3 regions of the Streptomyces sp. NPDC006739 genome follow, and region 3 is predicted to be linked to each of the others. Evidence: riboswitches for the same ligand, from Rfam matches in the RefSeq annotation. Region 3 holds a riboswitch; each other region holds the start of a gene.

Region 1 (9,519 bases), on a different contig from region 3:
GCGGGGGTCCGCCGACCTCATCCACGAGTTCGCCTTCCCGCTGCCCATCTACGCCATCTGCGACCTGCTCGGCGTCCCGCGCGAGGACCAGGACGACTTCCGTGACTGGGCGGGCATGATGCTGCGCCACACGAAGGCCGGTCAGGCGGGCGGGCCGCGCGGCGGGGTCGCGCGGTCGGTCAAGAAGATGCGCGGCTATCTCGCCGAGCTGATCCACCGCAAGCGCGAGTCACTGCCCGCCACGCCAGCCCCCGGCGAGGACCTGATCTCCGGTCTCATCCGCGCCTCCGACCACGGTGAGCACCTCACCGAGAACGAGGCCGCGGCGATGGCCTTCATCCTGCTGTTCGCCGGGTTCGAGACGACCGTCAACCTCATCGGCAACGGCACCTACGCGCTCCTTCGCCACCCCGGTCAGCGCCGCCGCCTCCAGGCGTCCCTCGCCCGGGGCGAACGGGACCTGCTGGAGACCGGCATCGAGGAACTGCTGCGCTACGACGGCCCGGTGGAGATCGCGACCTGGCGGTTCGCGACCCGGCCGCTCACCCTCGGGGGGCAGGACATCGCGTCCGGGGACCCCGTCCTCGTCGTGCTCGCGGCCGCCGACCGGGACCCGGAGCGGTTCGCCGACCCGGACGCCCTGGACCTCGCCCGCCGGGACAACCAGCATCTCGGGTACGGCCACGGCATCCACTACTGCCTCGGCGCCCCGCTCGCCCGGCTGGAGGGACAGACCGCGCTGGCAACTCTCCTCACCCGGCTGCCCGATCTCCAACTGGCGGAAGATCCTGCCGAATTGCGCTGGCGGGGAGGGCTCATCATGCGCGGGCTGCGCACCCTTCCCGTGGAGTTCGGCCCGGTCCGCTAGCGCCCGCGCCGCACTGACGTGAGGGAAGTTCAACTCTGTGATCTTCACGTGATCTGCGCGGCATTAACTTGTGACAAGTGATCGTCTGCCGATACGTTCACCCATCAGCGCGGCGGTGTCGACAGTACCCGCCGCGCGGGTCACCGCTGTCGCACGAAAGGCTTCCGCATGCTCTCCGGGAACGGTCGTCACCGTCGCCCCCGTCAGGCTCCGGCCCTCCTCGTCGCGGCCGGGGTGACCGGATCCGCCATCGCCATCCCGCTCCTCGGCGCCGCCTCCGCGAACGCGGCCGACGGCACCACATGGGACAAGGTGGCCCAGTGCGAGAGCGGCGGTTCCTGGAGCGCGGACACCGGAAACGGATACTACGGAGGCCTCCAGATCACCCAGGACAACTGGGACAAGTACGGCGGTCTCGACTACGCGTCCACGCCCGACCAGGCCAGCCGTTCGCAGCAGATCTCGGTCGCCGAGAAGATCCTCGCCGACCAGGGCACCACCCCGTGGGCCACCTGCGCCCTGCTCTCCGGTCTCACCTCCAACTCCGGCTCGGTCGCAGTGGACACCGGCGTCACGGGATCCGGCGGCTCGTCCGGCTCCTCGGGCTCCTCCGACTCCTCGGGCCTGTCCGACTCGTCCTCTTCCTCCGATTCCTCGTCGGGCAAGTCGTCCGGTTCCTCGTCGTCCGCCACTCCGACGCCGAGTGCGAAGGCGAGCACGGGCAAGGGGGAGAGCGCGGGCAAGGGGGCCGCAAGTGGCACCTCCGACACCCCCACCGGCAGCACGAAGTCGGACAAGTCCGCATCTTCCGGATCCGGAAGTTCGCAGGGAACCGACAGCTCGCCCACGGTCGCCCCCGAGGCCGACGACTCGGACAATCCACAGCAGACCGTCGGTTCCTGGGCGCTGGTCGACACCGGGGCGCTCAGCAGCGGCGGCCGTCACCGTGGCGACAGTGCCGACGAGGTCACGGACAAAAGCGTGACAAACGGTCAAAGCTCCAACGCCTCGGGCCGTCACGCCTCCCGCGCCGACGGGACCTACACCGTCCGCGACGGCGACTCGCTCGCCTCCATCGCCGACTCCCTCGGCCTCGACGGCGGATGGCGCGCGCTCTACGCGGCCAACAAGGCGGCCATCGGTACCGACCCGAACAACATCGCTCCCGGTCAGACCCTGGAAGTCGGTACGGAAACGGCCCAAAAGTAGGCGGAGTTGACGCCCCACTTCATGCCGATTGTCCGGTTTGGTGAAAGTGTGGGATGAGTCTCAGAAGCCCTGATCGTCTTTGAAATTCGCCGGATCACCTGTCTACGGTCATGACCGCTCGTCACCACGAGCCCCGGCTGTCGCAACGCCGAATCCTGCCAGCGGCCGCCCGGGAACAGTCGTCGCGTCAAGCGCCGTAGGCAGGAGCGGGGGACCCAAGGTAAGTGCCGGGTCCGGTGGTTGAGGCCCTTCGGGGCCCACGACCGGAACCGGCTAGGGGTGGAGCCACGCCTCCCAGGGAGGTGTGGCCGGGCAACTCAACCGGCCCGAACCCGACAGCTCACCTCGCAGGCGTCGGTGAGGGGATCCACCATGCTGTTTTCCGGCAAGGGCAAGCACCGTCGTCCGTCCAAGGCCACTCGCGTCATCGCACTCGCCGGTGTCACCGGCGCCGCCGTCGCCGCCCCGCTGATGGCGGCCGGCAACGCCTCCGCCGCCACCGCCTCCGAGTGGGACACCGTCGCCCAGTGCGAGTCCGGCGGCAACTGGTCCATCAACACCGGGAACGGCTACTACGGCGGTCTGCAGTTCTCCGCCTCCACCTGGGCCGCGTACGGCGGCACGCAGTACGCCGCGCAGGCCAACCAGGCCAGCAAGGCCCAGCAGATATCCGTCGCCGAGAAGGTCCTCGCCGCCCAGGGCAAGGGTGCCTGGCCGGTCTGCGGCACGGGTCTGTCCGGCGCCGCCTACAACGGTGCCGGCGCGGCCGGTTCGTCGAACTCCGGTTCGTCGAACTCCAGCGCGTCGAAGAGCGCCACCACCACCCGCTCCACCGAGCAGCAGGCCGCCAACCGCTCCAGCGAGCGTCCCGCCGCCACCAAGACCGTCACCACCCCGACCGGCAAGAAGGTCAAGAAGGGCGACGGCGAGTACAAGGTCGTCAAGGGTGACACCCTCAGCTCCATCGCCGAGAAGCACAAGGTCGCCGGTGGCTGGGAGAAGCTGTTCCAGCTGAACAAGGACATCGTCCAGGACGCGAACCTCATCTACCCCGGCCAGCAGCTGCACCTGAAGTAACCGACGGCCGCCCCCGAGGCGATACGCGGCCGACAGCCGAACCACAGCGTCCTCACCTCCGCCGCCCCCCAACGGTGGAGAGCGCGTGAGGGCCGCCCCTCCCGTCCCCACGGGCCCCCGCCCCGGTGCGTTCCCCCCCGTACGCACCGGGGCGGGGTTTTTTCTTCGCCCGCCCGCCATCCGCTCTTCTTCGCCGACCCCCTTTGTTCCGGACGTGAACAATAGGTACCGTCTCCTTGTCCACGGGGCGGTCGGTCGGTGGCCGATGCCCCCGGGACGGTTAGGCTCTAGTCGCAAGGCACCGCCGCAAGGCAGACAGCCCCGCACCAACAGCGTCACATCCAAGAAGGAGATGCTCGTGCCGTCCATCGACGTCGTCGTAGCCCGGGAAATCCTGGACTCCCGAGGCAACCCCACGGTCGAGGTCGAGGTCGGCCTCGACGACGGCAGCACGGGTCGTGCCGCCGTCCCGTCCGGCGCCTCCACCGGTGCCTTCGAGGCCATCGAGCTGCGCGACGGTGACCCGAACCGCTACCAGGGCAAGGGTGTCGAGAAGGCCGTCCTCGCCGTCATCGAGCAGATCGGCCCGGAGCTGGTCGGCTACGACGCCACCGAGCAGCGCCTGATCGACCAGGCCATGTTCGACCTGGACGCCACCGACAACAAGGGCTCGCTCGGCGCCAACGCCATCCTCGGCGTCTCCCTCGCCGTCGCCCACGCCGCCTCCGAGGCCAGCGACCTCCCCCTCTTCCGCTACCTGGGCGGCCCGAACGCGCACCTGCTGCCGGTGCCGATGATGAACATCCTGAACGGCGGCTCGCACGCCGACTCCAACGTGGACATCCAGGAGTTCATGATCGCCCCGATCGGCGCGGAGTCCTTCTCCGAGGCCCTGCGCTGGGGTGCCGAGGTCTACCACACCCTGAAGAAGGTCCTGAAGGGCAAGGGCCTGTCCACCGGTCTCGGTGACGAGGGCGGCTTCGCCCCGAACCTGGAGTCCAACCGCGCCGCCCTGGACCTCATCCTGGAGGCCGTCAAGCAGGCCGGTTACGTTCCCGGCGAGCAGATCGCGCTGGCCCTCGACGTCGCCGCGTCCGAGTTCTACAAGGACGGCAGGTACGAGTTCGAGGGCAAGTCCCGCTCGGCCGCCGAGATGACCGAGTACTACGAGGAGCTGGTCGCGGACTACCCGCTGGTCTCCATCGAGGACCCGCTGTTCGAGGACGACTGGGCCGGCTGGAAGGTCATCACCGACAAGCTCGGCGACAAGGTCCAGATCGTCGGCGACGACCTGTTCGTCACCAACCCCGAGCGCCTGGCCCGCGGCATCGAGGAGGGCACCGCCAACGCCCTGCTCGTCAAGGTGAACCAGATCGGCTCGCTGACCGAGACCCTGGACGCCGTCGAGATGGCCCAGCGCAACGGCTTCAAGTGCATGATGTCGCACCGCTCCGGCGAGACCGAGGACGTCACCATCGCCGACCTCGCCGTCGCGGTGAACTGCGGTCAGATCAAGACCGGCGCCCCGGCCCGCTCGGACCGCGTCGCCAAGTACAACCAGCTGCTGCGCATCGAGGAGATCCTCGACGACGCGGCGGTGTACGCGGGCCGCAGCGCCTTCCCGCGCTTCAAGGGCTGACCCAAACCGGGTTCAACCCGGAGTAAGCCTTAGCCAGTCGTACGTACGTCCCCGTACTCGGTCCCGTACCGTGTCCGGGGACGTACGCACGTGTGCAGCACGAAGCACGGGCGCGCAGCACAGGCACAGAGCAGAGCACAGGCACAGAGCACAGGCACAGAGCACTGCCGAGAAGCGGCGGCTTGGGGAGGCGGAGAGCCAGATGGCCGTGAAGGACCGGGACCGTTTCTCCACCGCGACCAGACTGCGGCTGCTCGGCGAGCAGACCGCGGCCCGTGTCTACCGCTCCCAGACCAAGCGGCAGGCCCGCCGCTCCCGGCTCACCGGCCGCGCCGCGCTGCTCGCCCTCGTGGTGTGCACGATGGTGGTGGCCCTGGCCTATCCCATGCGGCAGTACGTCTCCCAGCGCGCCCAGATCGCCGATCTGCAGCGGCAGCAGCAGAAGGCCCAGCAGCGGGTCGAGCAACTGCGCGACCTCAAGGCACGCTGGCAGGACGACGCCTACGCCGAGCAGCAGATCCGGCGCCGGCTGCACTATGTGATGCCCGGCGAGACCGGTTACATCGTGATCGACCCGGGAGCCGCCCAGCAGTCCCGCGCCTACCGCGGGGCCGCCGACCGGCCCTGGTACGCCAACGTCTGGGACGGGGTCGACAAGTCCGACGCCTCCGACCAGTGACCGACCAGAGAGACAGTTCGTAGTGGAAACGCCTCCGCCGACCACCCCGCGCACCGAACCCACCGACGCGGACGTCGAGGCCTTCAAGCAGCAGCTCGGGCGCCCGCCGCGCGGCCTGCGCGCCATCGCCCACCGGTGCCCCTGCGGGCAGCCGGACGTCGTGGAGACGGCCCCCCGGCTCCCCGACGGCACCCCCTTCCCCACGCTGTACTACCTGACGTGCCCGAAGGCGTCCTCCGCCATCGGCACGCTGGAGGCGAACGGCGTGATGAAGGAGATGACGGAGCGGCTGGCCACCGACCCGGAGCTGGCCGCCGCGTACCGCGCCGCGCACGAGGACTACATCCGGCGCCGGGACGAGATCGAGGAGCTGACGGGCTTTCCGAGCGCGGGCGGCATGCCGGACCGGGTCAAGTGCCTGCACGTCCTGGTGGCGCACTCGCTGGCCGCGGGGCCGGGCGTCAACCCGCTCGGCGACGAGGCCCTCGCCATGCTGCCCGAGTGGTGGCGCAAGGGCGCCTGCGTGACGCTCCCGCAGGACGAGAAGGAGGTGGCGCGGTGACCCGGGTGGCCGCCGTCGACTGCGGTACGAACTCCATCCGGCTGCTCGTCGCCGACGCCGACCCGCTCACCGGTGAACTCGTCGACCTGGACCGCCGTATGACGATCGTGCGGCTCGGCCAGGGCGTCGACCGCACCGGCCGGCTCGCCCCCGAGGCACTGCAGCGGACCTTCGCCGCCTGCCGCGAGTACGCCGGGATCATCAAGCGGCACGGCGCCGAACGCCTCCGCTTCGTCGCCACCTCCGCCTCCCGGGACGCCGAGAACCGCGACGAGTTCGTGCGGGGCGTCCTCGACATCCTGGGCGTCGAGCCCGAGGTGATCTCCGGCGACCAGGAGGCCGAGTTCTCCTTCACGGGCGCCACCAGGGAGCTGGCCGGACGCGCGGACCTCGCCAAGCCGTTCCTGGTCGTGGACATCGGCGGCGGCTCCACCGAGTTCGTGGTCGGCGACGAGCACGTGCGCGCCGCCCGCTCCGTGGACGTCGGGTGCGTGCGCATGACCGAACGGCACCTGGTGCACGAGGGGCACGTCGACGACCCGCCGAGCGCCGAGCGGACAGCCGCCATGCGGGCCGACATCGAGGCCGCCCTCGACCTCGCCGAGGAGACGGTCCCGCTGCGCGAGGCGCACACCCTGGTGGGGCTGGCCGGCTCGGTCACCACGGTCTCCGCCATCGCCCAGGACCTGCCCGAGTACGACTCCGCGCGCATCCACCACTCCCGGATCTCCCACGACCGCGTCCGCGGGATCACCGAGTGGCTGCTGCGCTCCACGCACGCCGAGCGGGCGGCCGTTCCCTCCATGCACCCGGGCCGGGTCGACGTCATCGCCGCGGGCGCCCTCGTACTGCTCGCGATCATGGAGCGGACCGGGGCCGAGGAGGTCGTCGTGAGCGAGCACGACATCCTCGACGGCATCGCGTGGTCCGTGGCCTAGCTCTCTTTTGTTACCGATCGGTAGCTATCGGCTGAGCAGGTCGGATAACGTATGAGCGCCCCCGTGGAGTGGTGACACACCACTCCACGGCAGATCGCCGGAAAACTTCGTGAAGTTCTTCACAAGGAATTCGGCCCACTTGAGCGATCGGACGGCTCCTGTTGACCCGTTCGGGCGCCCCACGGCCCCGAAAGCGCTCTCGGGAGCGTGTGGCGAGGGTGTTTCGGAAGGGTGTCGAGGGCGCGTCGCGCGGGTGCCCCACAGGGGCCCCGAAGTGAAGGAGAGGCAGCTCACGCGGCATTGACAACGGGTCGAAGTACCCCTGGGTTCCGCCTGGACGCCATGACCTGCGTCACGCGGGCCGCGGAGTTTAGCACAGGGCCTCCACAACCTTGTGAAGGGGCGCACGAGCGACCCTCCAGGAGCGGGTGGATACTCGATGGCATGAGCACCACGGAGCGTCCCAGGATCCTCGTAGTAGGCGGTGGGTACGTAGGCCTGTACGCAGCTCGGCGCATCCTCAAGAAGATGCGCTACGGCGAGGCGACCGTCACGGTCGTCGACCCCCGGTCGTACATGACCTACCAGCCCTTCCTCCCCGAAGCCGCCGCCGGCAGCATCTCCCCTCGCCACGTCGTCGTCCCGCTGCGACGCGTGCTGCCGAAGGCGGAGGTCCTCACCGGCCGGGTCACCACCATCGACCAGGACCGCAAGGTCGCCTCGATCGCCCCGCTGGTCGGCGAGGCGTACGAGCTGCCCTTCGACTACCTGGTGATCGCGCTCGGCGCGGTCTCCCGCACCTTCCCGATCCCCGGCCTCGCCGAGCAGGGCATCGGCATGAAGGGCATCGAGGAGTCCATCGGGCTGCGCAACCACGTCCTGGAGCAGCTGGACAAGGCCGACTCCACGACCGACGAGGAGATCCGCCGCAAGGCGCTCACCTTCGTCTTCATCGGCGGTGGCTTCGCGGGCGCGGAGACCATCGGCGAGGTCGAGGACATGGCCCGGGACGCCGCCAAGTACTACAAGAACGTGTCCCGCGAGGACATGCGCTTCATCCTCGTCGACGCCGCCGACAAGATCCTCCCCGAGGTCGGCCCCAAGCTCGGCCAGTACGGCAAGGAGCACCTGGAGAGCCGCGGGGTCGAGATCTACCTGTCCACCTCCATGGACTCCTGCGTCGACGGCCACGTGGTGCTGAAGAACGGCCTCGAGGTCGACTCCAACACGATCGTGTGGACGGCGGGCGTCAAGCCGAACCCGGCGCTGTCCCGCTTCGGTCTGCCGCTCGGCCCCCGCGGTCACGTCGACTGCGAGCCCACGCTCCAGGTCGCGGGCACCGACTACATCTGGGCCGCCGGTGACAACGCCCAGGTTCCCGACATCGTCGGCCGCAAGGCGGGCAACGAGAACGCCTGGTGCCCGCCGAACGCCCAGCACGCCCTGCGCCAGGCGCGGGTCCTCGGCGACAACGTGATCTCCGGTATGCGGGGCTTCCCGCAGAAGGAGTACGAGCACGCCAACAAGGGTGCGGTGGCCGGTCTCGGCCTGCACAAGGGCGTGGCGATGATCGTCATGGGCAAGATGAAGATCAAGCTCAAGGGCCGCCTCGCCTGGTACATGCACCGCGGCTACCACGGCCTGGCGATGCCGACCTGGAACCGCAAGATCCGCATCTTCGCCGACTGGACGCTCGGCATGTTCCTCAAGCGCGAGGTCGTCTCCCTGGGCGCCATGGAGAACCCGCGCGAGGAGTTCTACGAGGCCGCCAAGCCCGCCCCCGTGGCCGCCGCGAAGAAGACCGAGGAGAAGGCCAAGGCCTCCTGACCTCCGGCCACCGTACGAACCGAAGGACCTCCCGCCATCCGTGGTGCGGGAGGTCCTTCGGCGTTGAACGGGATTTTCACCCTGTTGGCGGGACTGCGGCGGGGCACCTCGGGTGTTTACGTGGTGACCGAACATCCGGGATCCGTCGTCACGGAGGTGTGCGCCATGCCCGAAGCCGCGTCGCGGCTGACGAGTATCGCCGAGCAGTTGCTGGGAACCCCGCTCCCGCTGCGCATCCGCGCCTGGGACGGTTCGCAGGCGGGTCCGCCGGGTGCACCGGCCCTGGTGATCCGCAACCGGCGCGCCCTGCGCCGGCTGTTGTTCAAACCCGGTGAACTGGGCCTGGCCCGCGCCTGGGTGGCCGGGGACCTGGAGATCGAGGGCGACCTGTACGCCGCCCTGGACGCGATGTCGGCACTGGTGTGGGAGCGCGGGGAGGACGCCCGTACCCTCGCCCAGGCACTGCGCGCCCCCGGCGTCCGGGCCGCCGCCCGCGACCTGCTGAAACTCGCCGGCCCGCCGATCTGGCCCAGCCCGCCCCGCGAGGAGGTCCGCAGACGCCGCCATCTGCACACCAAGCACAGCGACAAACGCGCCATCAGCCATCACTACGACGTCGGCAACGACTTCTACGAAATCGTGCTCGGCCCCTCCATGGTGTACTCCTGCGCCTACTGGGAGGAGGACGGCACCCTGGAGTCCGCCCAGCGCGACAAGCTC
Region 2 (9,519 bases), on a different contig from region 3:
ATAACGTCACGTACGTACTGTACATTTTGTACAGACGCTGAGCCGTAGGAGGCTCCGCCCGAGGAGGGGTATGCCATGCCCGCACCGTTCACCCGGCCGTCCGCCCGCTACGTCCTGCCCGAGTTCACCGAGCGCACGAGCCAGGGACAGCGCACGCTCGACCCGTACGCCAAGCTGCTCCAGGAGCGCATCGTCTTCCTCGGCACGCCCATCGACGACATCTCGGCGAACGACGTGATGGCACAGCTGATGTACCTCGAACACGCGGATCCGGACCGGCCCGTCGCGCTGTACATCAACTCCCCGGGCGGCTCGTTCAGCGCGATGACGGCGATCTACGACACGATGCGGTACGTCACCTGCGACGTGGACACCCTCTGCCTGGGGCAGGCCGTCTCCTCGGCCGCGGTGCTGCTCGCGGCCGGCACACCGGGCAGGCGGCAGGTGCTGCCGGGCGCCCGCGTGGTCGTCCAGCAGCCCTCGCTGGACGAGCCGGTGCGGGGCCAGCCCAGCGATCTGGTCCTGCAGGCGGAGGAAATGGTGCGGGTCCGCGCACTGCTGGAGGAGATGCTCGTCCGGCACACCGGGCGCACCCCGGAGCAGGTGCGGGAGGATCTTGAGCGGGATCTCGTGCTGGACGCGCCTGGCGCGTTGGAGTACGGGGTGGTGGATGGGATCGTCCCCAGCCACAGGATCCCGCCCGGCACCCCGGACGCGAGGTGAGCCGCAGATGCTGCCACCGGAACTGCCGCCGCTGCCCGCGCTGACCCGGGCCGAGGGTGAGTTGATCGACCGTTACCTTGAGGCGGTCGACCTGCTGGGCCGGATCAACCCAGCTCAGCACGGCGACACCTACAGCGGTCTGCGGGCCGCCCAGGCGCTGGTGCGCAAGGCGGCCGAGCTGCGCGACGCGCTCGCCCTGATGCACCGGCGGGGCGAGGCGGAGTTGCACGCGGCCACCTTGGCGCGGGCGCTGCGGGTGCTGGACGGCGAGCGCCGTACCGCGCGCGTCACCGTGCCCCCGGACGGCGCCGGTTGACGCTTGCACCCGCGCCACTGAACTGAAACGACCCAAAAGACGTACCCCTGTTCGGACTAGCCGCGCATCCTTTTTCCGGTGTTCCGATGTTGCGAAGAGGCCCGTACGAAAACCGCGGGAAGCGACATCTGCCCTGGTCAGAGGCTGCGCTGCCGTCCCGTCAGGGGCTCGCACCCAGTGCTGTCCACCCAATTGGGCGAGTGGTGAGTAACACCACAAATCCCCGGTTGCGTTGGGATTTTCGTACAGCTGTGGGTGAAGATCCCTGTCTGACGACAAGCCCCCGCCACAGCGGCGGGGCGGTCCGTGCGGACGCCGAATCCTGCCGCCGCCCGGATGACCGGTCGACAGGAGTGGATCGGCAGGAGTGGAGGACCCAGGCAAGACGGGTCGCCGGAACGGACGTTCACCAGTCCATCTGTTCGTTCCGAGCGGTCCTTGGGGTGAAGCCGTGGCAACGCGGCCGGGCAACTTCGCCAGCCCGAATCCGACAGGTCATCCTTCACAGGCGGCTGACGAAGGGTTGCGCATGACTGCGCTCAATCGTGTCCCGTCGCTGATGGTCCGGGCCGGTACGGCCTCGGCCTTCGCCATCGCCGCCGTCGGCGGCTCGGTCGTGGTCCCGGGTGTCGCCACCGACGCCTCGGCCGCGACCGTGGCCACCAAGGCGCTGCAGATCGCGGCGTCCAAGAAGGGATCCCCGTACGCGTGGGGCGCCACCGGGCCCCGCAGGTTCGACTGCTCCGGGCTGACGCTGTACTCGTTCAAGAAGGCGGGCAAGACCCTGCCCCGGACGGCCGCCCAGCAGTACAACAAGACCCGCCACATCTCGGCCGGCAACCGCCAGGCCGGGGATCTGGTGTTCTTCCACTCGGGGTCCAGCGTCTACCACGTCGGCATCTACGCCGGGAAGGGAAAGATCTGGCACGCCCCGAGGACCGGGGACGTGGTGCGGCTGCAGAAGATCTGGACCAGCAGCGTCTGGTACGGCCGGGTGAACTGACCCGGACGGGCCGTCACGGGCCCGATGAGCAAGGGGCGGCGGAGCCAGGGCCCGGCAAGGCCCTACGGCTCCTGCTGCCCCGCCGTCGTCACCGGGTGGGCGCGGACGGTCCAGGGCAGTTCGATGGAGACGGTCTTGCCCCCTTCACGGGTCGGCCGGACCCGCATCCGGCCGCCGCACTCCGCGGTGAGCCAGCGGATGATGACCATGCCGCGCCCGTTGTCCTGCTGCACCGCGGCGGGAAGTCTCTTCGGGAAGCGCGGGTGACTGTCCGTCACCCCGATGCGCAGCTGTTCGTCGCGGTGGAGGGCGATGTCCACCGTGAAGGTGGGCGACTGGCCGAAGGTGTGCTGGACGGCGTTGGTGACGAGCTCCGAGACGATGAGCCGTACGGTGTCGGCCGCTTCCGTGTCCGAGGGCAGGCCCCATTCGGCGAGCGTGCCCACCACGTACGAACGGGCCGCGGAGACCGAGGCGGGATCGCTCGGCAGGGTGACGGATGCTTCCAGATGGTCTGCCATGGCGACGTCGTCCCTTTCCCGCGGGACCGCAGTCCACAAGCAGCGGATGGTTCGAGTACGGTCCCGGACTGGTGCTTCGCCGCCAGACTGCCATCAGCGGACGGTCACGACGAGCGATCCACCGAGATATGCATATATCTGTCGCTCGAAGCGGTGAACTCTGCGACGGCAGACGGTATTCGGGCGGCCCGTAAGGAGTAATGGCGAGTAAGGAGTTGGCCCCATGCAGAACGGTCCCGCGGTGCGCCGCCGGAAACTGGGCGCGGAACTGCGCGCGCTGCGCACCGGCGCGGGTCTCACCAGCGGTGAGGCGGCCCGTCTGGTGGGCTGGCACCAGTCGAAGGTCAGCCGTATCGAGACCGGCGCCAGTGGCGTGAAACCGGCCGATGTGCGGTTACTCCTGGACGCCTACGGGGTCCGCGACGGCCAACTGCGCGAGTTGCTGCTGGTGTTGGCGGGTTCGGAGGACAGACGCGGCCGGCATCACTGGTGGCACGCCTACCGGGGGGTGCTGCCGCCCACCTACCGGGACTTCATCAGCCTGGAGTCGCAGGCCGGCGGGATGCGCACGCTGGAGACCTCGGTCGTCCCGGGGCTGCTGCAGACGCCCGAGTACGCCCGCGCGGTGACCCGGGCGGCCGTGGACGCGCTGGACGAGGAGGGGCTCGACGCGCTCGTCGAGGTGCGTCTGGCCAGGCAGGACGTGCTGCGCCGGGATCCTCCGCTGGTTCTGGACGCCGTACTGGACGAGGCCGTGCTGCGGCGCGAGGTCGGCGGTCCCGAGGTGATGGCGCGGCAGCTGGAGCGGCTGATGGAGGCGGCGCGGCTGCCCCAGGTCAGGCTCCAGGTCCTGCCGTTCGCCGCCGGGGCACACATCGGCCTCACCGGCCCTTTCGTTATTTTCTCATTTCCGAGCACTTCTGATCTGGACGTGGTTGTTCTAGACCAGTTGACGAGTAGCCTCTACCTCGAACGGAAAGAAGACCTCCAGGCCTACTCGGAGGCCTTCAACGCTCTTCAGGCCCTGGCCCTTTCACCCGAGGACACGTTGGATCACATCGCCGGGATAGGTGACGGCGCGTAAGGAGGCACCATGACCGCAATGCCTCGGAACGTACCTTCCAGTACCGATCTGCACGACGTGCGCTGGCTGCGCAGCAGCTACAGCACGGGAGCGAACAACTGCGTGGAGACGGCCCGGCCGCACTCCGGTCCGCTGACCGGGCTGCTCGCCGTGCGCGACTCCAAGGACCCGGCCGGACCCGCGCTGCTCTTCTCCCCCGGGAGCTGGGCGGACTTCGTCGCCGCACTCCGATGACCGGGTACTGACCGGTTCCCGCCCGGGCGACGCACGGCCGTGTCACGCCGACTCATGGTCGCGTCTCGCCGATCACACGTACAGCGCGTTCGATCTCGGCCCCGGAGAGGTCCGCGCGGGCGGTCAGCCGCAGCCGTGAGATGCCGTCGGGCACGGAAGGAGGACGGAAGCAGCCCACGGCCAGGCCTGCCGTACGGCAGTCGGCCGCCCAGCGCACGGCCCCCTCCGGGGACGGTGCCCGCACGGAGACCACCGCGGCGTCCGGACGCACCGCCTCCAGACCCGCGGCGGTCAGGCGCGCGTGCAGTTCCGCGGCCACCGCGCGGGCCCGCGCCGCCCGCTCCGGCTCACGGCGCAGCAGCCTGAGCGCCGCCAGCGCCGCGCCCGCCGCCGCCGGGGCCAGACCGGTGTCGAAGATGAACGTCCGGGCCGCGTTGACCAGGTGGTCGACGACCCGGGCGGGGCCGAGCACCACACCGCCCTGGCTGCCCAGCGACTTGGACAGCGTGGCGGTGACGACGACGTCCCCGTCCCCGGCGAGTCCGGCCGCGTACGGGGCTCCCCGGCCGCCGTCGCCCAGCACGCCGAGCCCGTGCGCGTCGTCCACGACCAGCCCCGCGCCGTGTTCCCGGCACGCCCGGGCCAGCTCGGCCAGGGGCGCCGCGTCTCCGTCGACCGAGAACACCGTGTCGGAGACGACGACCGCGGGTCCCTCGTGGGTGCCCAGCACCTTGCGCACCCCGTCCGGGTCGGCGTGGCCGACCACCTGGGTGGCGCCCCGGGCGAGCCGGCAGCCGTCGATGAGCGAGGCGTGGTTGCCCGCGTCGGAGACGATGAGCGAGCCGTGCGGGCCCAGCGTGGTCACCGCGGCGAGGTTGGCGGCGTAGCCGGAGGAGAAGACCAGGGCCGCCTCGAAGCCGCAGAAGTCGGCCAGCTCGCGCTCCAGCTCCGTGTGCAGCTCGGTGGTGCCGGTGACCAGGCGGGAGCCGGTGGAGCCGCCGCCCCAGGTGCGGGCGGCGGCGGCCGCGCCCTCGGCGACCTCGGGATGGCGGGCCAGGCCCAGGTAGTCGTTGCTCGCGAGGTCCAGGAGCGGCGAGCGGGCCGCCCGGGGCCTGAGGGTCCGCACCAGTCCGGCGCGGCGGCGCTGCTCCGCCTGGTCGTCGATCCAGCCGAACGCCATGGGTCCTCCGGGGCTTTGTAGGTAGCGGACAGACACTAACCGGACGGACGGCCACCCACTGTGTGGCAATACCCACACGTCGAACCGTCTCTGTTGTGCAAACTCTCCTTGGCCCGGAGCGCTCGCGTAGGACAGGATCGGGCCTCATGGACCTGCTGAACACGCTGGTGGACAAGGGGCTTCGGCGCGAGCTGCCGACCCGCGAGGAAGCACTCGCCGTACTGGCCACCTCCGACGACGACGTGCTCGATGTGGTGGCCGCGGCCGGCAAGGTGCGCCGGCACTGGTTCGGCCGGCGCGTGAAACTGAACTACCTGATCAACCTCAAGTCGGGCCTGTGCCCGGAGGACTGCTCGTACTGCTCCCAGCGGCTCGGCTCCACGGCCGACATCCTCAAGTACACCTGGATCAAGCCCGACGAGGCCACCCAGGCCGCCGCCGCGGGCCTGGCCGGAGGCGCCAAGCGGGTGTGCCTGGTGGCCAGCGGGCGCGGTCCGACGGACCGGGACGTGGCCCGGGTCTCCGAGACCATCAAGGCCATCAAGGAGGGCAACGAGGGCGTCGAGGTGTGTGCCTGTCTCGGGCTGCTCTCCGACGGCCAGGCCGAGCGGCTGCGCGAGGCGGGCGCGGACGCGTACAACCACAACCTCAACACGTCCGAGGGGACGTACGCGGACATCACGACCACGCACACGTACGCCGATCGGGTGGACACGGTGCAGAAGGCGCACGCGGCGGGTCTGTCGCCCTGCTCCGGCCTGATCGCGGGCATGGGCGAGAGCGACGAGGACCTGGTCGACGTCGTCTTCTCGCTGCGCGAGCTGGACCCGGACTCGGTGCCGGTGAACTTCCTGATCCCGATGGAGGGCACCCCGCTCGCCGCGGAGTGGCACCTCAGCCCACAGCGCTGTCTGCGGATCCTGGCGATGGTCCGGTTCGTCTGCCCGGACGTGGAGGTCCGCATCGCGGGCGGCCGCGAGGTCCATCTGCGCACCCTGCAGCCCCTCGCCCTGCACCTGGCCAACTCGATCTTCCTCGGGGACTACCTGACCAGTGAGGGCCAGGCGGGCAAGGCCGACCTGGAGATGATCGCGGACGCCGGGTTCGAGGTGGAGGGCGCCGACGAGGTGACCCTGCCGGAGCACCGGGCGGCGGGCGGCTGCGGCTCCCACGAGGGCGGCGGTGTGTGCGGTTCCGCGCAGGCCGCACCGGCGGGCGAGCCCCGTACGGATCTGGTCGCGGTGCGCCGGCGCGGCGCCGGGACGGACCTCGCGCCCAATGCCTGACCTGCCCGTCGACGTGCTGCTGGCGCTGGACCGGCAGCACGTCTGGCATCCCTACGGCCCGATGCCCGGCCGGCAGGAGCCGCTCGTCGTGGAATCGGCGAGCGGGGTGCGGCTGCGGCTGGCCGGCGGGGCGGGCGAGCTGGTCGACGGCATGTCGTCGTGGTGGTCGGCGATCCACGGCTACAACCACCCCGTGCTCAACGAGGCGGCGCGCGGGCAGCTGGCGCGGATGAGCCACGTGATGTTCGGCGGGCTCACCCACGAGCCCGCCGTGCGGCTGACGAAGCTCCTTGTCGACATGTCGCCCGAAGGTCTCGAGCACGTCTTCCTCGCCGACTCCGGCTCGGTGTCGGTCGAGGTCGCGGTGAAGATGTGCCTGCAGTACTGGCGTTCGCTGGGGCGGGGCACCAAGCGTCGTCTGCTGACCTGGCGGGGCGGCTACCACGGCGACACCTGGCAGCCCATGTCCGTGTGCGACCCCGAGGGCGGGATGCACGAGCTGTGGAGCGGTGTGCTGCCCCGCCAGGTGTTCGTGGACGCGCCGCCGGCCGGGTACGAGGAGGCGTACGCGGAGCGGTTGCGCTCGGCGATCGAGGAGCACGCCGACGACCTGGCCGCGGTGATCGTGGAGCCGGTGGTGCAGGGCGCGGGCGGGATGCGGTTCCACTCCCCCGAGTATCTGCGGGTGCTGCGCGAGGCGTGCGACGCGCACGACGTGCTGCTGGTGTTCGACGAGATCGCGACCGGCTTCGGGCGCACGGGCGCGCTGTTCGCGGCGGACCACGCGGCCGTGGTGCCGGACGTGATGTGCGTGGGCAAGGCCCTGACCGGCGGTTACCTGACGCTGGCGGCGACGCTGTGCACGCCGCGCGTGGCCGAGGGCATCTCGCGGGGCGAGGTGCCGGTGCTGGCCCACGGCCCCACCTTCATGGGCAACCCGCTGGCCGCGGCCGTGGCCTGCGCCTCGATCGGGCTGCTCCTCGGCCAGGACTGGCTCGCGGAGGTCCGGCGCGTCGAGAGGGGCCTGCGGGACGGGCTGGCGGCGGCCGCGGAGATGCCGGGAGTGCGGGACGTACGGGTGCTCGGCGCCATCGGGGTCGTCCAGCTCGACCACGAGGTGGACATGGCGGCGGCCACCCGGGCGGCCGTGCGGGAGGGCGTGTGGCTGCGGCCGTTCCGCGACCTGGTCTACACGATGCCGCCGTACGTCACCTCGGACGCGGACGTGGCACGGATCGCGCGCGCGGTGTGCGCGGCGGCACGGGAGGGATGAGATGCCGGTACTGGTGATCACGGGAACGGGCACGGAGGTCGGCAAGACGGTGACGACCGCCGCGGTCGCCGCCGCCGCGGTGGCGGCCGGGAGGTCGGTGGCCGTGCTGAAGGCCGCGCAGACGGGCGTACGGCCCGACGAGCGCGGGGACGCCGACGAGGTGGCGCGGCTCGCCGGGCCGGTGACGACGGCCGAACTGGCCAGGTACCCCGAGCCGCTGGCGCCCGGTACGGCGGCGCGGCGGGCGGGCATGGAGCCGGTGCGTCCTCGGCAGGTGGCGGAGGCCGCCGCCAAGCTGGCGGCCGAGCACGATCTGGTGCTGGTCGAGGGCGCGGGCGGGCTGCTGGTGCGCTTCGACGCGGCGGGCGGCACCCTCGCGGACGCGGCCGGACTGCTGGGCGCGCCGGTACTGCTGGTCGCCTCGGCCGGGCTGGGCACACTGAACACCACCGAGCTGACGGCCCGCGAACTGCGCGGCCGGGGCGTGGAGCTGCTCGGGGTGGTGATCGGCAGCTGGCCCGGCTCCCCCGACCTGGCCTCCCGGTGCAACGTCGCCGATCTGCCCGAGGTCGCCGCGGCCCCGCTGCTCGGCGCGCTGCCCGAGGGGGCCGGGGCGCTGCCGCCCGCCGACTTCCGCAGGGCGGCGGCGGGTTGGCTGGCGCCGCGCCTTGCCGGGACATGGCAGGCGGAGGCGTTCCGGGAGCGCGAGGCGCCCTGAGTCCCGGGCCCTCAGGTCCTCTCGGCCCCTCCCAGGTCCTCCCACGCACCCTCAGTCCCGCTCCGCGAGCAGGCGTACGAGTTCGATGCGCGAGCGGATGCCCAGCCGGGCGAAGACGCCGCGCAGATGGTGGTCGATGGTGCGGGGGCTGAGGGCGAGGCGGTCGGCTATCTCCCGGTTGGTGGCACCCTCGGCCGCCATCCGGGCGACCGTCAGCTGCTGGGCGGTCAGCAGAGCGGCCGGATCCGCGCCGGAGGGAGCGGCGGCCGGGGCGCCCAGGGCGCGCAGTTCGGCCCGGGCCCGGGCCGCGCACTGCGGGGCGCCGAAGGACTCGAAGGCCTCCAGCGCGCTGTGCAGCCGGTCGCGGGCCTCGGTACGGCTGCGCAGCCGGCGCAGGGCACTCGCGAACAGCAGCTCGGTGCGGGCGCGTTCGAAGTCACGGGTGCCCCGGGCGTGCAGGTCGAGCGCGGTGCGGTAGTGCTCGACGGCCTCGGCGCCGGGTGCGAGCAGGGCCCGGCAGCGGGCGCTGAGAGCGAGGTCGTCGGGGCTGCGGACGGCGTCGGCCCAGCGGTGGTAGTCGGCGAGGGCGGCGCGGGCCGCGCGGGTGTCGCCGGTGCGGACGGCCGCCTCGACGTAGTGCGGGGTGGCCAGGTGCCGGATGGCCCGGTGGCCGTGGCCGGGGCCGGAACAGGCCAGGGCGCGCAGCCGGGCCGCCGCCGCGGGAAAGCGTCCGGCGTCCAGGTCCAGGAAGGCGAGCGCCCACTGGGCGAGCGCGGCGGGCAGACCGAGGCCGTGCGCGAGGGCGTGGGCGCGGGCCGCCCGGGCGTGGTCCCGGCAGGCGTGTTCGTCGCCGGTGACCGCGGCGAACATGGCGAGGGCGGCGCGCAGATGGCAGGCGCCGTTGTCCTGTCCGGTGGCGTACGCCTGCTCCAGCGCGTCACGGGCGGCGGCCTCGGCGGCATGGGTGCGGCCGGTCCAGAAGTCGGCGTAGGCGCGGAACTCCAGGGCCTGCGCGGCGGTGACGGGGGTGCCGTGGGCGCGGGCGGAGGCGGCGGCGCGCAGGGTGGCGGTGGCCGCGTGGGTGTGGTCGCCGAGCATGAGGGCGGCGATGCCGGCGTGGATCAGCAGGGTGGGGTCGCCGCCGGGTCCGCAGCGGCCGGCGGTCGCCCTGAGCAGATCGC
Region 3 (9,519 bases):
GGCGGGCGTGGTGGCGGCCCCGTAGGCGGTGCGTATCGCCTCGCGGTGGCTGTACGGCTGGGCGAGGCCGATGTCGACGGCGTCCGCGACGTCCGGGGCGCGGGTGTCCCCGGGCCCCCACAGATAGCCGGTGCCGCCGACGTGCGTGCCGTCCTTGACTATCGGGTCGCGCCACCACGACGGGTAGGCGGTGGCCACCGGCGGTGCCTGGGCTTCCGGCGGGGCGTCGGCGACCGCCTGCGCGGCCAGCGGGTCGGGGTCGGGCGCCCCGCGCCGCCGCGACCAGTAGCCGGCACCGGCCAACAGCAGGGAGAGGACGACGGCGAACGCGAGCACCCCGCCGTTCTTCAGCATCGTCAGGAAGACCCCGCAGCCGACCAGCGCGAACAGCACGGCCGCCAGCGCCTGTCCGTCGACCCGGCCCGTCAGCAGCTTGCGGACCTCGTTCTCCTCCCTGTCCTCGTACGGCACCAGCAGCCACGCGAAGCCGTAGAAGATGAGGCCGATCCCGCCGGTCGCGGCCAGCACGGCCAGGGTGATGCGGAAGATCACCGGGTCCATGTCGGTCTGCCGCCCGAGCCCGGCACACACTCCGGCGACCATCTTGTGCCGCCGGTCGCGGCGGAACCGGTGGGGCACGCCGTCGACGGCAGGCTCGGTGGCCGGGGCCGGGCTCGGGCGAGAGCCGGGTCCCGGACCCGTCGAGGCGTGCTCGTGATCCGTCATGCGTCCATGGTGACGGCCCGGCCGCCCCGACGGCAGCCGGAACGACCCTGGCCGAACCCTGAAATCGGCCCTGAGACCGGGCCCGGGAAGCAGGCGACGACCCGCCGCCACCAGTCACTTCGAAGATAAGGGGAGTCTCGGGGGCCGACCCTGATGCCCCGCCCCGCGGGCCGTGTGACCATCAATGGCATGCCGGAAGCCGCAGCAGTGCCAGTCGACGACCCGCGGCCGCCGCGCAAGCTCTACCGCAGCAGCGACGGCCGCTGGCTCGGCGGAGTGGCGCGGGGCCTCGCCGGGCATCTCGGCCTGCCCGTGATCTGGGTGCGCCTCGTCTTCGCCGGCCTGTTCATGGCCGACGGCCTCGGCGCGCTGCTGTACGCCGCGTTCTGGTTCTTCGTCCCCCTCGGCGTCGGCGGCGTGGCCGGCCAGAAGCCACCGTCGCTGGTCGGCACCGAGACCGCACCCGACGGCCGCCGCAGACTCGTCGCCCGCAAGCCGGACCGGGGCCAGATCGTGGCCCTGCTCCTCATGGTCGTCGTGGCCATGGTCTTCGTCGGCAGTGTGAACCTGGGCAGCGGAGCCAAGGCGTATCTGCTCCCGGCCGTTCTCGTCGCCGCCGGTGTCGCCCTCGTCTGGCGCCAGGCGGACAACGCCCGCCGGGCCCGCTGGGTCGAGGTCGGCAGCCGCCGCCGCACACTGACACTGCTGCGCGCGGGCGTCGGGGTGCTGCTCGTCACGGCGGGCGTCTCCGGCATCTTCGTCATGCAAGGTTCGGCCGCCCACCTCGGCTCGGTCCTGCAGGCGGCCCTCGCTGTCCTCGTCGGCATCACCCTCCTCGCCGGCCCCTACCTCGTGCGCATGACCCAGGACCTCTCCGAGGAGCGGCTGATGCGCATCCGCGCCCAGGAGCGGGCCGAGGTCGCCGCCCACGTCCACGACTCCGTGCTGCACACCCTCACCCTGATCCAGCGCAACGCGGAGAACGCGGGCGAGGTGCGCCGCCTCGCCCGCGCCCAGGAGCGCGACCTGCGGACCTGGCTCTACAAGCCCGAGGGGACCGGCAAGGACGACGCGGACGAGCCGGCCACGGTCGCCGACGCGGTGCGGCGCAGCGCCGCCGAGGTGGAGGACAAGCACGGCGTGCCCATCGAGGTGGTGGTGGTCGGGGACTGCCCGATCGACGAGCGGATCGGCGCCCAGATGCAGGCCGCGCGCGAGGCGATGGTCAACGCCGCCAAGTACGGTGGCGAGGGCGGTGCCGTGCAGGTCTATGCCGAAGTCGAGGGGACGGCGGTCTTCGTATCCGTCCGCGACCGAGGCCCGGGCTTCGACCTCGACTCGATACCCGCCGACCGTATGGGCGTCAGAGAATCGATCATCGGCCGCATGGAGCGCCACGGCGGTACGGCGCGGCTGCGGGCGGTGCCGGGCGGCGGCACCGAGGTCGAGCTGGAGATGGAGAGGGCGGAGAAGACGTCATGAGCGACGCGACCGAGGCGAACGGCACGACGGGGGCGGCGGAGGGAACCGTGGACGGCGTGGGGAGCAGGCACGTGCGCGTGGTGCTCGTCGACGACCACCGTATGTTCCGTACGGGTGTCCAGGCCGAGATCGGACAGACCGCCGAGACGGGGGTCGAGGTGGTCGGCGAGGCCGCCGACGTCGACCAGGCGGTCACGGTCATCACCGCGACCCGCCCCGAGGTGGTCCTCCTCGACGTCCACCTGCCGGGCGGCGGCGGGGTCGAAGTGCTGCGCCGCTGCGCCGCGTTGATGGCCGACGCCGAGCGGCCCGTGCGCTTCCTCGCGCTGTCCGTCTCGGACGCGGCCGAGGACGTCATCGGGGTGATCCGGGGCGGCGCGCGGGGCTATGTGACCAAGACGATCACCGGCACCGACCTCGTCGACTCCATCTTCCGGGTCCAGGACGGCGACGCCGTGTTCTCCCCGCGCCTGGCCGGGTTCGTCCTCGACGCCTTCGCCTCCACCGACGCCCCGCCGGTCGACGAGGACCTCGACCGCCTCACCCAGCGCGAGCGCGAGGTGCTGCGGCTCATCGCCCGCGGTTACGCGTACAAGGAGATCGCCAAGCAACTGTTCATCTCGGTGAAGACGGTCGAGTCCCACGTCTCGGCGGTCCTGCGCAAACTCCAGCTGTCCAACCGCCACGAGCTGACCCGTTGGGCGACGGCCCGGCGGCTGGTGTGACCCCCAGCGTGGGCCGGTCCGCCTCAGACCACCCGGGTCGCCCCGGCGAACGGCATCTCGTCGACCGGGGCCAGACGTACGGGCGCTGACGGGTTCGGGGCGTGGATCATCTGGCCGTTGCCCACATAGATGCCGACATGGCTGATGCCCGAGTAGAAGAACACCAGGTCACCGGGGAGGAGTTCGGAGCGTGAGACCCGTCGGCCCGCGTTGATCTGGGCGTAGGTGGTGCGCGGCAGCAAGACTCCGGCGGCGCGGTAGGCGGCCTGCGCCAGGCCGGAGCAGTCGAAGGCGTCGGGCCCTGTCGCGCCCCACACATAGGGGCTGCCGAGCTTCTGGTAGGCGTAGGCGAGGGCCGCGGCCACCCGGGAGTCGGAAGCCGGGACGGAGTCGGCCGCGGCCGGGGCGTCGCGCCCGTCCGGGGCCGGCCGCGAGGCGCGGCCGGCCGTGCCGCCGTCGGCCGTCACCCGCGTCCGCTCCCGCGGTGAGAGCCGGGACAGCAGCCGTCGTGCCTCGTCCAGCTTCCCGGTGATCGTCTTCTTGTGCCGTCTCAGCTCCGCCTGCCGGGCCCGGAGCGATACCAGTTCGACATGGGCGGCACCGCGCAGCTGCTCGATCTCCCGCAGTTGTCGGCGGACCCGGGCCACGGCCCCGGCCTGCCGGCCCCCGACCCGCTCGGCCAGCGCGGCCCCGTCCAGGTACTGGTCCGGATCGCTGGACAGGGCCAGCTGCCAGGCCGGGGCGATGTCCCCGCTGCGGTACTGCGCGGCCGCCACCGAACCCAGCGCGTCCCGCGCCGAGTCGAGCTTGTCCTGCTCGCGGGCCGCCTCGTCCTGCAGGGTCCTCAGCCGCCGCCGTGCCGTGTCCGCCTCCTCCTTCGCCCCGTCGTACTTCTCGGTGGCGGCCTCCGCCTCCTGGTACAGCTTGTCCACCTTGGCCTTCACCTGCGCCGGTGTCAGTTCAGGGTCGGCGTGCCCCGTCCCGTCGAAGCCGGTCGCGGTGGCCGCGCCCGCCAGGGCGATGGTGACGGCCGTGCGGGCCGTGGTTCCGCCGAGCGAGCGCTGTCGGGGCTTGCGGTGCGCTGCCACCTGGACCGTCACGTCCTTCCGTACGCCTCGTACGACCGAGGGGTTCACGCACCCGGCGGCGGCCCGCACAGGGGGAACGGGCCACCACCGGGCTTTCTCGGCGGAGGTGACCGGCAGCCGCCCCTGGCCCGGGCGGCGGTGGGAAGCCGGTCACCTGGGGGAGGACGCTAAACCGGTCTGTGACGACCTGGTAACGCATTGTGCGGAACTGTCTCCACGGGACGTCGGATGACCGAACGTGACCGACGTGCCGCCCGCGAGTCGTTTGCTTCACGCAGCGTGGTGACCGATGCGCGGGTTTCCGGGGCGGGCGGGGACCGTCCGCTGCTATGGGCGCATATATGCGCGCCTCGGTGCGCCCCGCCGCTGCCCCCGCGGCCGCCCCGCCCCCGCCGCTGCCGGGCCCGGCCGAGGGCCCCGGTGAGAGGTGGCCCCGGGGTGTCTGATTAGGCTCCGGCCTCATGGACGTACTCATCCATCTCTTCGTCGGCCTGCACATCATCGGCATCGCCGCGCTGCTCGGCGGCTTCCTCACCCAGATGAAGGCGATGGGCCGGGGCACGGCCCGCTTCGTCCCCGGCATGCTGCACGGCGCGCTGACCATGCTGGTCACCGGCGTCGCCCTGGTCGGCCTCAACCAGGCCGACCACCACCACGTCAACACGATCAAGATCGGCGTGAAGCTGGCCCTGCTGATCGTGATCCTGGGGCTCGTCTACGTCAAGCGCGACGAGGAGACGGTGGACAAGAGCCAGTTCGCGCTGGTCGGCGGCCTCACCATGGCGAACGTCTTCATCGCCGTGCTGTGGACCTGAGCCCCGTCGCCGCACCGGCGGCGACCGCCGGCCAGACCGCCACCGCCAACCACGTCAGCACCCGGCCCGGCCCCTCGAGCAGCGGGATCCTGGAGGCGGCGGCGACGGACAGCGTCGCCGCCGCCGTCATCCCCATCGGGAAGGCCGTCGACCAGCGCCGCATGTCGTAGCCGGGCCGCCGCCACACCACCTCGGCGACCAGTAGCAGGGCGTACCCGGCCGGCCCGGGGGCGAGCAGCGCGACCGTCACGGCGCGCAGGACACCCCGGTCGTCCCCGTTCCACAGATACAGGCGCGTGCTGCCGGCGGAGACCAGTTGCGCGTCGGCCAGCGCCGAGATCGCGAGCGCACCGCCCGCGATCCAGTGGTCGCCGGCCCCCTCGGCCACCTGCCGGGGATCGAAGCGGGGCAGCGCGAGACCGTAGAGCGCCAGGCCCGCCCAGAACAGCACCAGCGCCGTGTGCGCGAGTCAGGCCGTCGCCTCGGCCGCGGCCAGCGCGGCGGCCGGCACGGCCAGCCCCTGGGCGGCCACACAGACCAGGAACACCGCTCCGGACATGCGCCGCCGCCAGTGCCGTACGACGAGGAGCAGCAGCGGCGGCCACAGGGCCGCCGCCAGTGCGAGCAGCGCCATGCCGGCGAGCGCCCGGTCCGGCGCCGCGATCCGCGTGCCGAGCACCGTGGTGGCGGCCACGGCGGTGAGCGCGCCCGGCGTCCGGGCCTCCGCCAGCCACCGCCGCCGGTCGCCCAGCAGCCGTACGACGAAGTCCGCGGCCAGTCCCGGCCACGCGGCGCACGCCGACGCGAGTGCGATCCGGGGACCACACCTCGTCGCCGGTCAGCAGCAGCGCCACCGACAGGACACCGGTCGCCATGACGGCGGCCCCGGCCGCGGGCGGCCGTCGAGCCCACCACTCGCGCAGCTCCGAGGTCCCGTACCTGCGCCGATGCTAGGCCCTGCCCAGCGGCTCAGGCCGGTCGCACCACGCTGTGGATGATCGATTCGCCGCCGTAGTAGACCGACTCCTCGCGGACGTAGGCGCCGGGCTTCGGGGCGTGGATCATCATGCCGTTGCCGATGTAGAGGCCGACGTGGCTGATGTCGTCGTAGAAGAAGATCAGATCACCGGGCCGCGCGTCGGCGAGGGAGACGGTGGTGCCCGCGTTCACCTGGTCGTAGGTGGTGCGCGGGAGGCTGACGCCGGCGGCCTTCCAGGCGGCCTGGGTCAGGCCGGAGCAGTCGTAGGACCCGGGGCCGGTGGCGCCCCACACGTACGGCTTGCCGATCTGCGCGCGGGCGAAGGCGAGGGCCTTGTCGGCCTGGGTGGTGTTCGAGGACGGGGACGTGCCGTTCGATGTGGACGTGCCCGTCGATGTGGACGTGCCCGTCGACGTGGACGTGCCTGCCGACGTGGACGCGCCGCTGTCCTGGCCGGACGTCCGCTCGGCCGCCTGCCGCTTCGCCAGCTCGGCCGCCTGGCGCGCCGCCTCCTGCTGCTTCTGCTTCTCGATCGCCGCCAGCCGCGCCTTCTCCCGGGCCGTCAGCTCGGACAGCAGTTCGCGCGCGGAGGCGAGCTTGTTCTGGACGGTGGCCTTGGCGGTCTGCAGGTCACTCTGCGACCGGGTCAGCGTCCGCAGGCTGTCGGCGGCCTCCTGGCGCTTGACCATGGTCGCGGACTGCTGGGTGACGTAGTCGTCGACCGCGCCCTTCTCCCGTGAGGTGAGCCGGCTCATCAGCTGGCTCTGGTCGAAGTAGTCCTGCGGGCTGTCCGCGAGCAGGAAGGTTGCCGTGCCGGGGGTGGTGGCCCCGGTCCGGTACTGCGCGGCGGCGTACGAGCCCAGCTCCTCGCGCGCCTTGTTGAGCCTGTCCGTGCGGCGGGCCACGTCGTCGAGGAGGGTGTCGACGCGCCTGCGCTGCCTGCCGGTCTTCTCCTTGGCCGCGTCGTACTTCTCGGTCGCCGACTCCGCCTGGCGGTAGAGGTCGTCGACCTTCTTCTCCACCTCCTCCAGGCTCGGCTTGTTCCCGTCGGCGGACGGCGTGGCGCTCGCCGTCTGGGAGAACATGGCCACGGAGGTCAGGGCGGCGGTGGCCAGGGCGGGCGTGCGTATGCCTGCTGCACGCGGACCGGCGGGGCGCTTGCGGTGCGACGCCAAGGGAGGCGACTCCTTCCATGATCCGCCTACCGAGTTAGCTGTCGGGTTCGGGCGGGTGGTTCGGAAGGGTTGCCCTACGGCCGCGTCCCCGAAGGGAGTTGCGCCGATTCACCCCAAGGTCGGTGTGGGTCCCCGGCTCCGGGCGCCGCACTGGGGGCACGCCGGACTCGGCGGAGGCCGCGCGGCCCGGCGAGGTTCGCCGGAGGACGGTCGTGCGGCCCGACGGAACGGTAGCCAACTCGTGTGACTGATGTGAAGGCTGGTGCGAGATATGTCCGATACGTATTCGTGACCCAAGGGCAAAATCGCGTCTCGGTGACGGTGCGGTTCCACAGTGTGGGAGCTGCGGGGTCCGGCCAAGTTCCCGGGGCGGCCGTCGGTTGTCGGTGCGGCGCCCTAGACTCGGAGAGCGATGAGCAGCCTCTTTGACGACAGCTTCCTGGCCGACCTCCAGGCCCCCCGCGGCCACGAGGAGGAGCCCCCGCCACCCGAGGACGACCACGCTCCGGAATCGCTTCCGGACGATCTGTTCGGTGGCCGGTTCGACGCGCCGCCGGACCGGGACGCCTACTACCGGGACGGCGCCCCGCGCCCGGCCCTCGACGCGGCCGCCCTGCTGGAGGGGCTGAACGAGAACCAGCGCGCCGCCGTCGTGCACGCCGGATCCCCGCTGCTCATCGTGGCCGGCGCCGGCTCCGGCAAGACCCGGGTGCTCACCCACCGCATCGCCCATCTGCTCGCCGAGCGGCAGGTGCACCCGGGCCAGGTCCTCGCGATCACCTTCACCAACAAGGCCGCGGGCGAGATGAAGGAGCGCGTCGAGCACCTCGTCGGCCCGCGCGCGAACGCGATGTGGGTGATGACCTTCCACAGCGCGTGCGTGCGCATCCTGCGCCGGGAGAGCAAGAGGCTCGGCTTCACGTCGTCCTTCTCGATCTACGACGCGGCCGACAGCAAGCGCCTGATGGCCCTGGTCTGCCGGGACCTGGAACTCGACCCCAAGCGCTTCCCGCCGAAGTCCTTCAGCGCCAAGATCTCCAACCTGAAGAACGAGCTGATCGACGAGGAGGACTTCGCCGCGCAAGCCACCGACGGCTTCGAGAAGACCCTCGCGCAGGCCTACGCCATGTACCAGTCCCGTCTCCGTGAGGCCAACGCCCTCGACTTCGACGACCTGATCATGACGACGGTCAACCTGCTGCGCGCCTTCCCCGACGTCGCCGAGCACTACCGCCGACGCTTCCGGCACGTCCTGGTCGACGAGTACCAGGACACCAACCACGCCCAGTACGCCCTGGTACGCGAGCTGGTCGGCACCGCCGAACACCCGGTGGACGTACCGTCGGGCCCGGACGGCCTGTCGCCCGCCGAGCTGTGCGTGGTGGGTGACGCAGACCAGTCGATCTACGCCTTCCGCGGCGCCACGATCCGCAACATCCTCCAGTTCGAGGAGGACTACCCGGACGCGACGACGATCCTGCTGGAGCAGAACTACCGCTCCACCCAGACCATCCTCTCCGCCGCCAACGCGGTCATCGAGCGCAACGAGTCGCGCCGCCCGAAGAACCTGTGGACCAACGCGGGCGCGGGCGCCCGCATCACCGGGTACGTCGCCGACACCGAGCACGACGAGGCCCAGTTCGTCGCCGACGAGATAGACCGCCTCACGGACGCGGGCGAGGCGAAGGCGGGCGACGTCGCCGTCTTCTACCGTACGAACGCCCAGTCCCGCGTCTTCGAAGAGGTCTTCATCCGCGTCGGCCTGCCCTACAAGGTCGTCGGCGGGGTCCGCTTCTACGAGCGCAAGGAGGTCCGGGACGTCCTGGCCTACCTCCGGGTGCTGTCCAACCCCGAGGACTCGGTCCCGCTGCGCCGCATCCTCAACGTGCCCAAGCGCGGCATCGGCGACCGCGCCGAGGCGATGATCGACGCCCTCTCCCAGCGCGAGAAGATCAGCTTCCCGCAGGCCCTGAAGCGGGTCGACGAGGCGTACGGCATGGCCGCGCGGTCGGCCAACGCCGTCAAGCGGTTCAACGTGCTGATGGACGAGCTGCGGACGATCGTCGAGTCCGGCGCGGGACCGGCGACCGTCCTGGAAGCCGTCCTCGAACGCACCGGCTACCTCGCGGAGTTGCAGGCCTCCACCGACCCGCAGGACGAGACCCGCATCGAGAACCTCCAGGAACTCGCGGCCGTCGCGCTGGAGTTCGAGCAGGAGTCCGGCGAGGGCGAGACGGCGGGCGGACTCTCCGACTTCCTGGAGCGGGTCGCCCTCGTCGCCGACTCCGACCAGATTCCCGACGAGGAGGACGGCGACGGTGTCATCACGCTGATGACCCTGCACACCGCCAAGGGCCTGGAGTTCCCGGTGGTCTTCCTGACCGGCATGGAGGACGGTGTCTTCCCGCACATGCGCGCCCTCGGCCAGGCCAAGGAGCTGGAGGAGGAGCGCCGTCTGGCCTACGTCGGCATCACGCGCGCGCGGGAGCGGCTGTATCTGACCAGGTCGGCGATGCGCAGCGCCTGGGG

What was found. A riboswitch is a leader RNA that binds a small molecule or an ion and turns the genes downstream of it on or off. The one in region 3 is predicted to bind cyclic di-AMP.
Region 1: it holds a riboswitch for cyclic di-AMP, as region 3 does, so the genes downstream of both, ACFYMM_RS30185 (transglycosylase family protein) here and ACFYMM_RS02550 (NlpC/P60 family protein) in region 3, are expected to answer to the same signal.
Region 2: it holds a riboswitch for cyclic di-AMP, as region 3 does, so the genes downstream of both, ACFYMM_RS32010 (C40 family peptidase) here and ACFYMM_RS02550 (NlpC/P60 family protein) in region 3, are expected to answer to the same signal.

Annotation. Positions count from the first base shown of each region.
Region 1 covers NZ_JBIAGM010000017.1:138,004-147,522, forward strand. Annotated here, with positions in the region: gene ACFYMM_RS30175 (cytochrome P450) at 1-868, shown strand, start outside; gene ACFYMM_RS30180 (transglycosylase family protein) at 1,037-2,077, shown strand; cyclic di-AMP (ydaO/yuaA leader) riboswitch at 2,260-2,446, shown strand; gene ACFYMM_RS30185 (transglycosylase family protein) at 2,450-3,154, shown strand; gene eno (phosphopyruvate hydratase) at 3,507-4,793, shown strand; gene ACFYMM_RS30195 (septum formation initiator family protein) at 4,996-5,472, shown strand; gene ACFYMM_RS30200 (DUF501 domain-containing protein) at 5,495-6,034, shown strand; gene ACFYMM_RS30205 (exopolyphosphatase) at 6,031-6,972, shown strand; gene ACFYMM_RS30210 (NAD(P)/FAD-dependent oxidoreductase) at 7,417-8,799, shown strand; gene ACFYMM_RS30215 (class I SAM-dependent methyltransferase) at 8,965-9,519, shown strand, end outside.
Region 2 covers NZ_JBIAGM010000020.1:17,671-27,189, forward strand. Annotated here, with positions in the region: gene ACFYMM_RS32000 (ATP-dependent Clp protease proteolytic subunit) at 76-723, shown strand; gene ACFYMM_RS32005 (hypothetical protein) at 731-1,039, shown strand; cyclic di-AMP (ydaO/yuaA leader) riboswitch at 1,343-1,565, shown strand; gene ACFYMM_RS32010 (C40 family peptidase) at 1,569-2,042, shown strand; gene ACFYMM_RS32015 (ATP-binding protein) at 2,105-2,563, opposite strand; gene ACFYMM_RS32020 (helix-turn-helix domain-containing protein) at 2,787-3,647, shown strand; gene ACFYMM_RS32025 (DUF397 domain-containing protein) at 3,657-3,881, shown strand; gene ACFYMM_RS32030 (8-amino-7-oxononanoate synthase) at 3,934-5,061, opposite strand; gene bioB (biotin synthase BioB) at 5,208-6,347, shown strand; gene ACFYMM_RS32040 (adenosylmethionine--8-amino-7-oxononanoate transaminase) at 6,340-7,620, shown strand; gene bioD (dethiobiotin synthase) at 7,622-8,338, shown strand; gene ACFYMM_RS32050 (LuxR C-terminal-related transcriptional regulator) at 8,390-9,519, opposite strand, start outside.
Region 3 covers NZ_JBIAGM010000001.1:551,368-560,886, reverse strand. Annotated here, with positions in the region: gene ACFYMM_RS02580 (PspC domain-containing protein) at 1-726, opposite strand, end outside; gene ACFYMM_RS02575 (PspC domain-containing protein) at 916-2,208, shown strand; gene ACFYMM_RS02570 (LuxR C-terminal-related transcriptional regulator) at 2,205-2,933, shown strand; gene ACFYMM_RS02565 (NlpC/P60 family protein) at 2,957-4,021, opposite strand; gene ACFYMM_RS02560 (hypothetical protein) at 4,483-4,836, shown strand; partial or broken gene ACFYMM_RS02555 (tellurite resistance/C4-dicarboxylate transporter family protein) at 4,814-5,759, opposite strand; gene ACFYMM_RS02550 (NlpC/P60 family protein) at 5,806-6,990, opposite strand; cyclic di-AMP (ydaO/yuaA leader) riboswitch at 6,998-7,173, opposite strand; gene pcrA (DNA helicase PcrA) at 7,403-9,519, shown strand, end outside.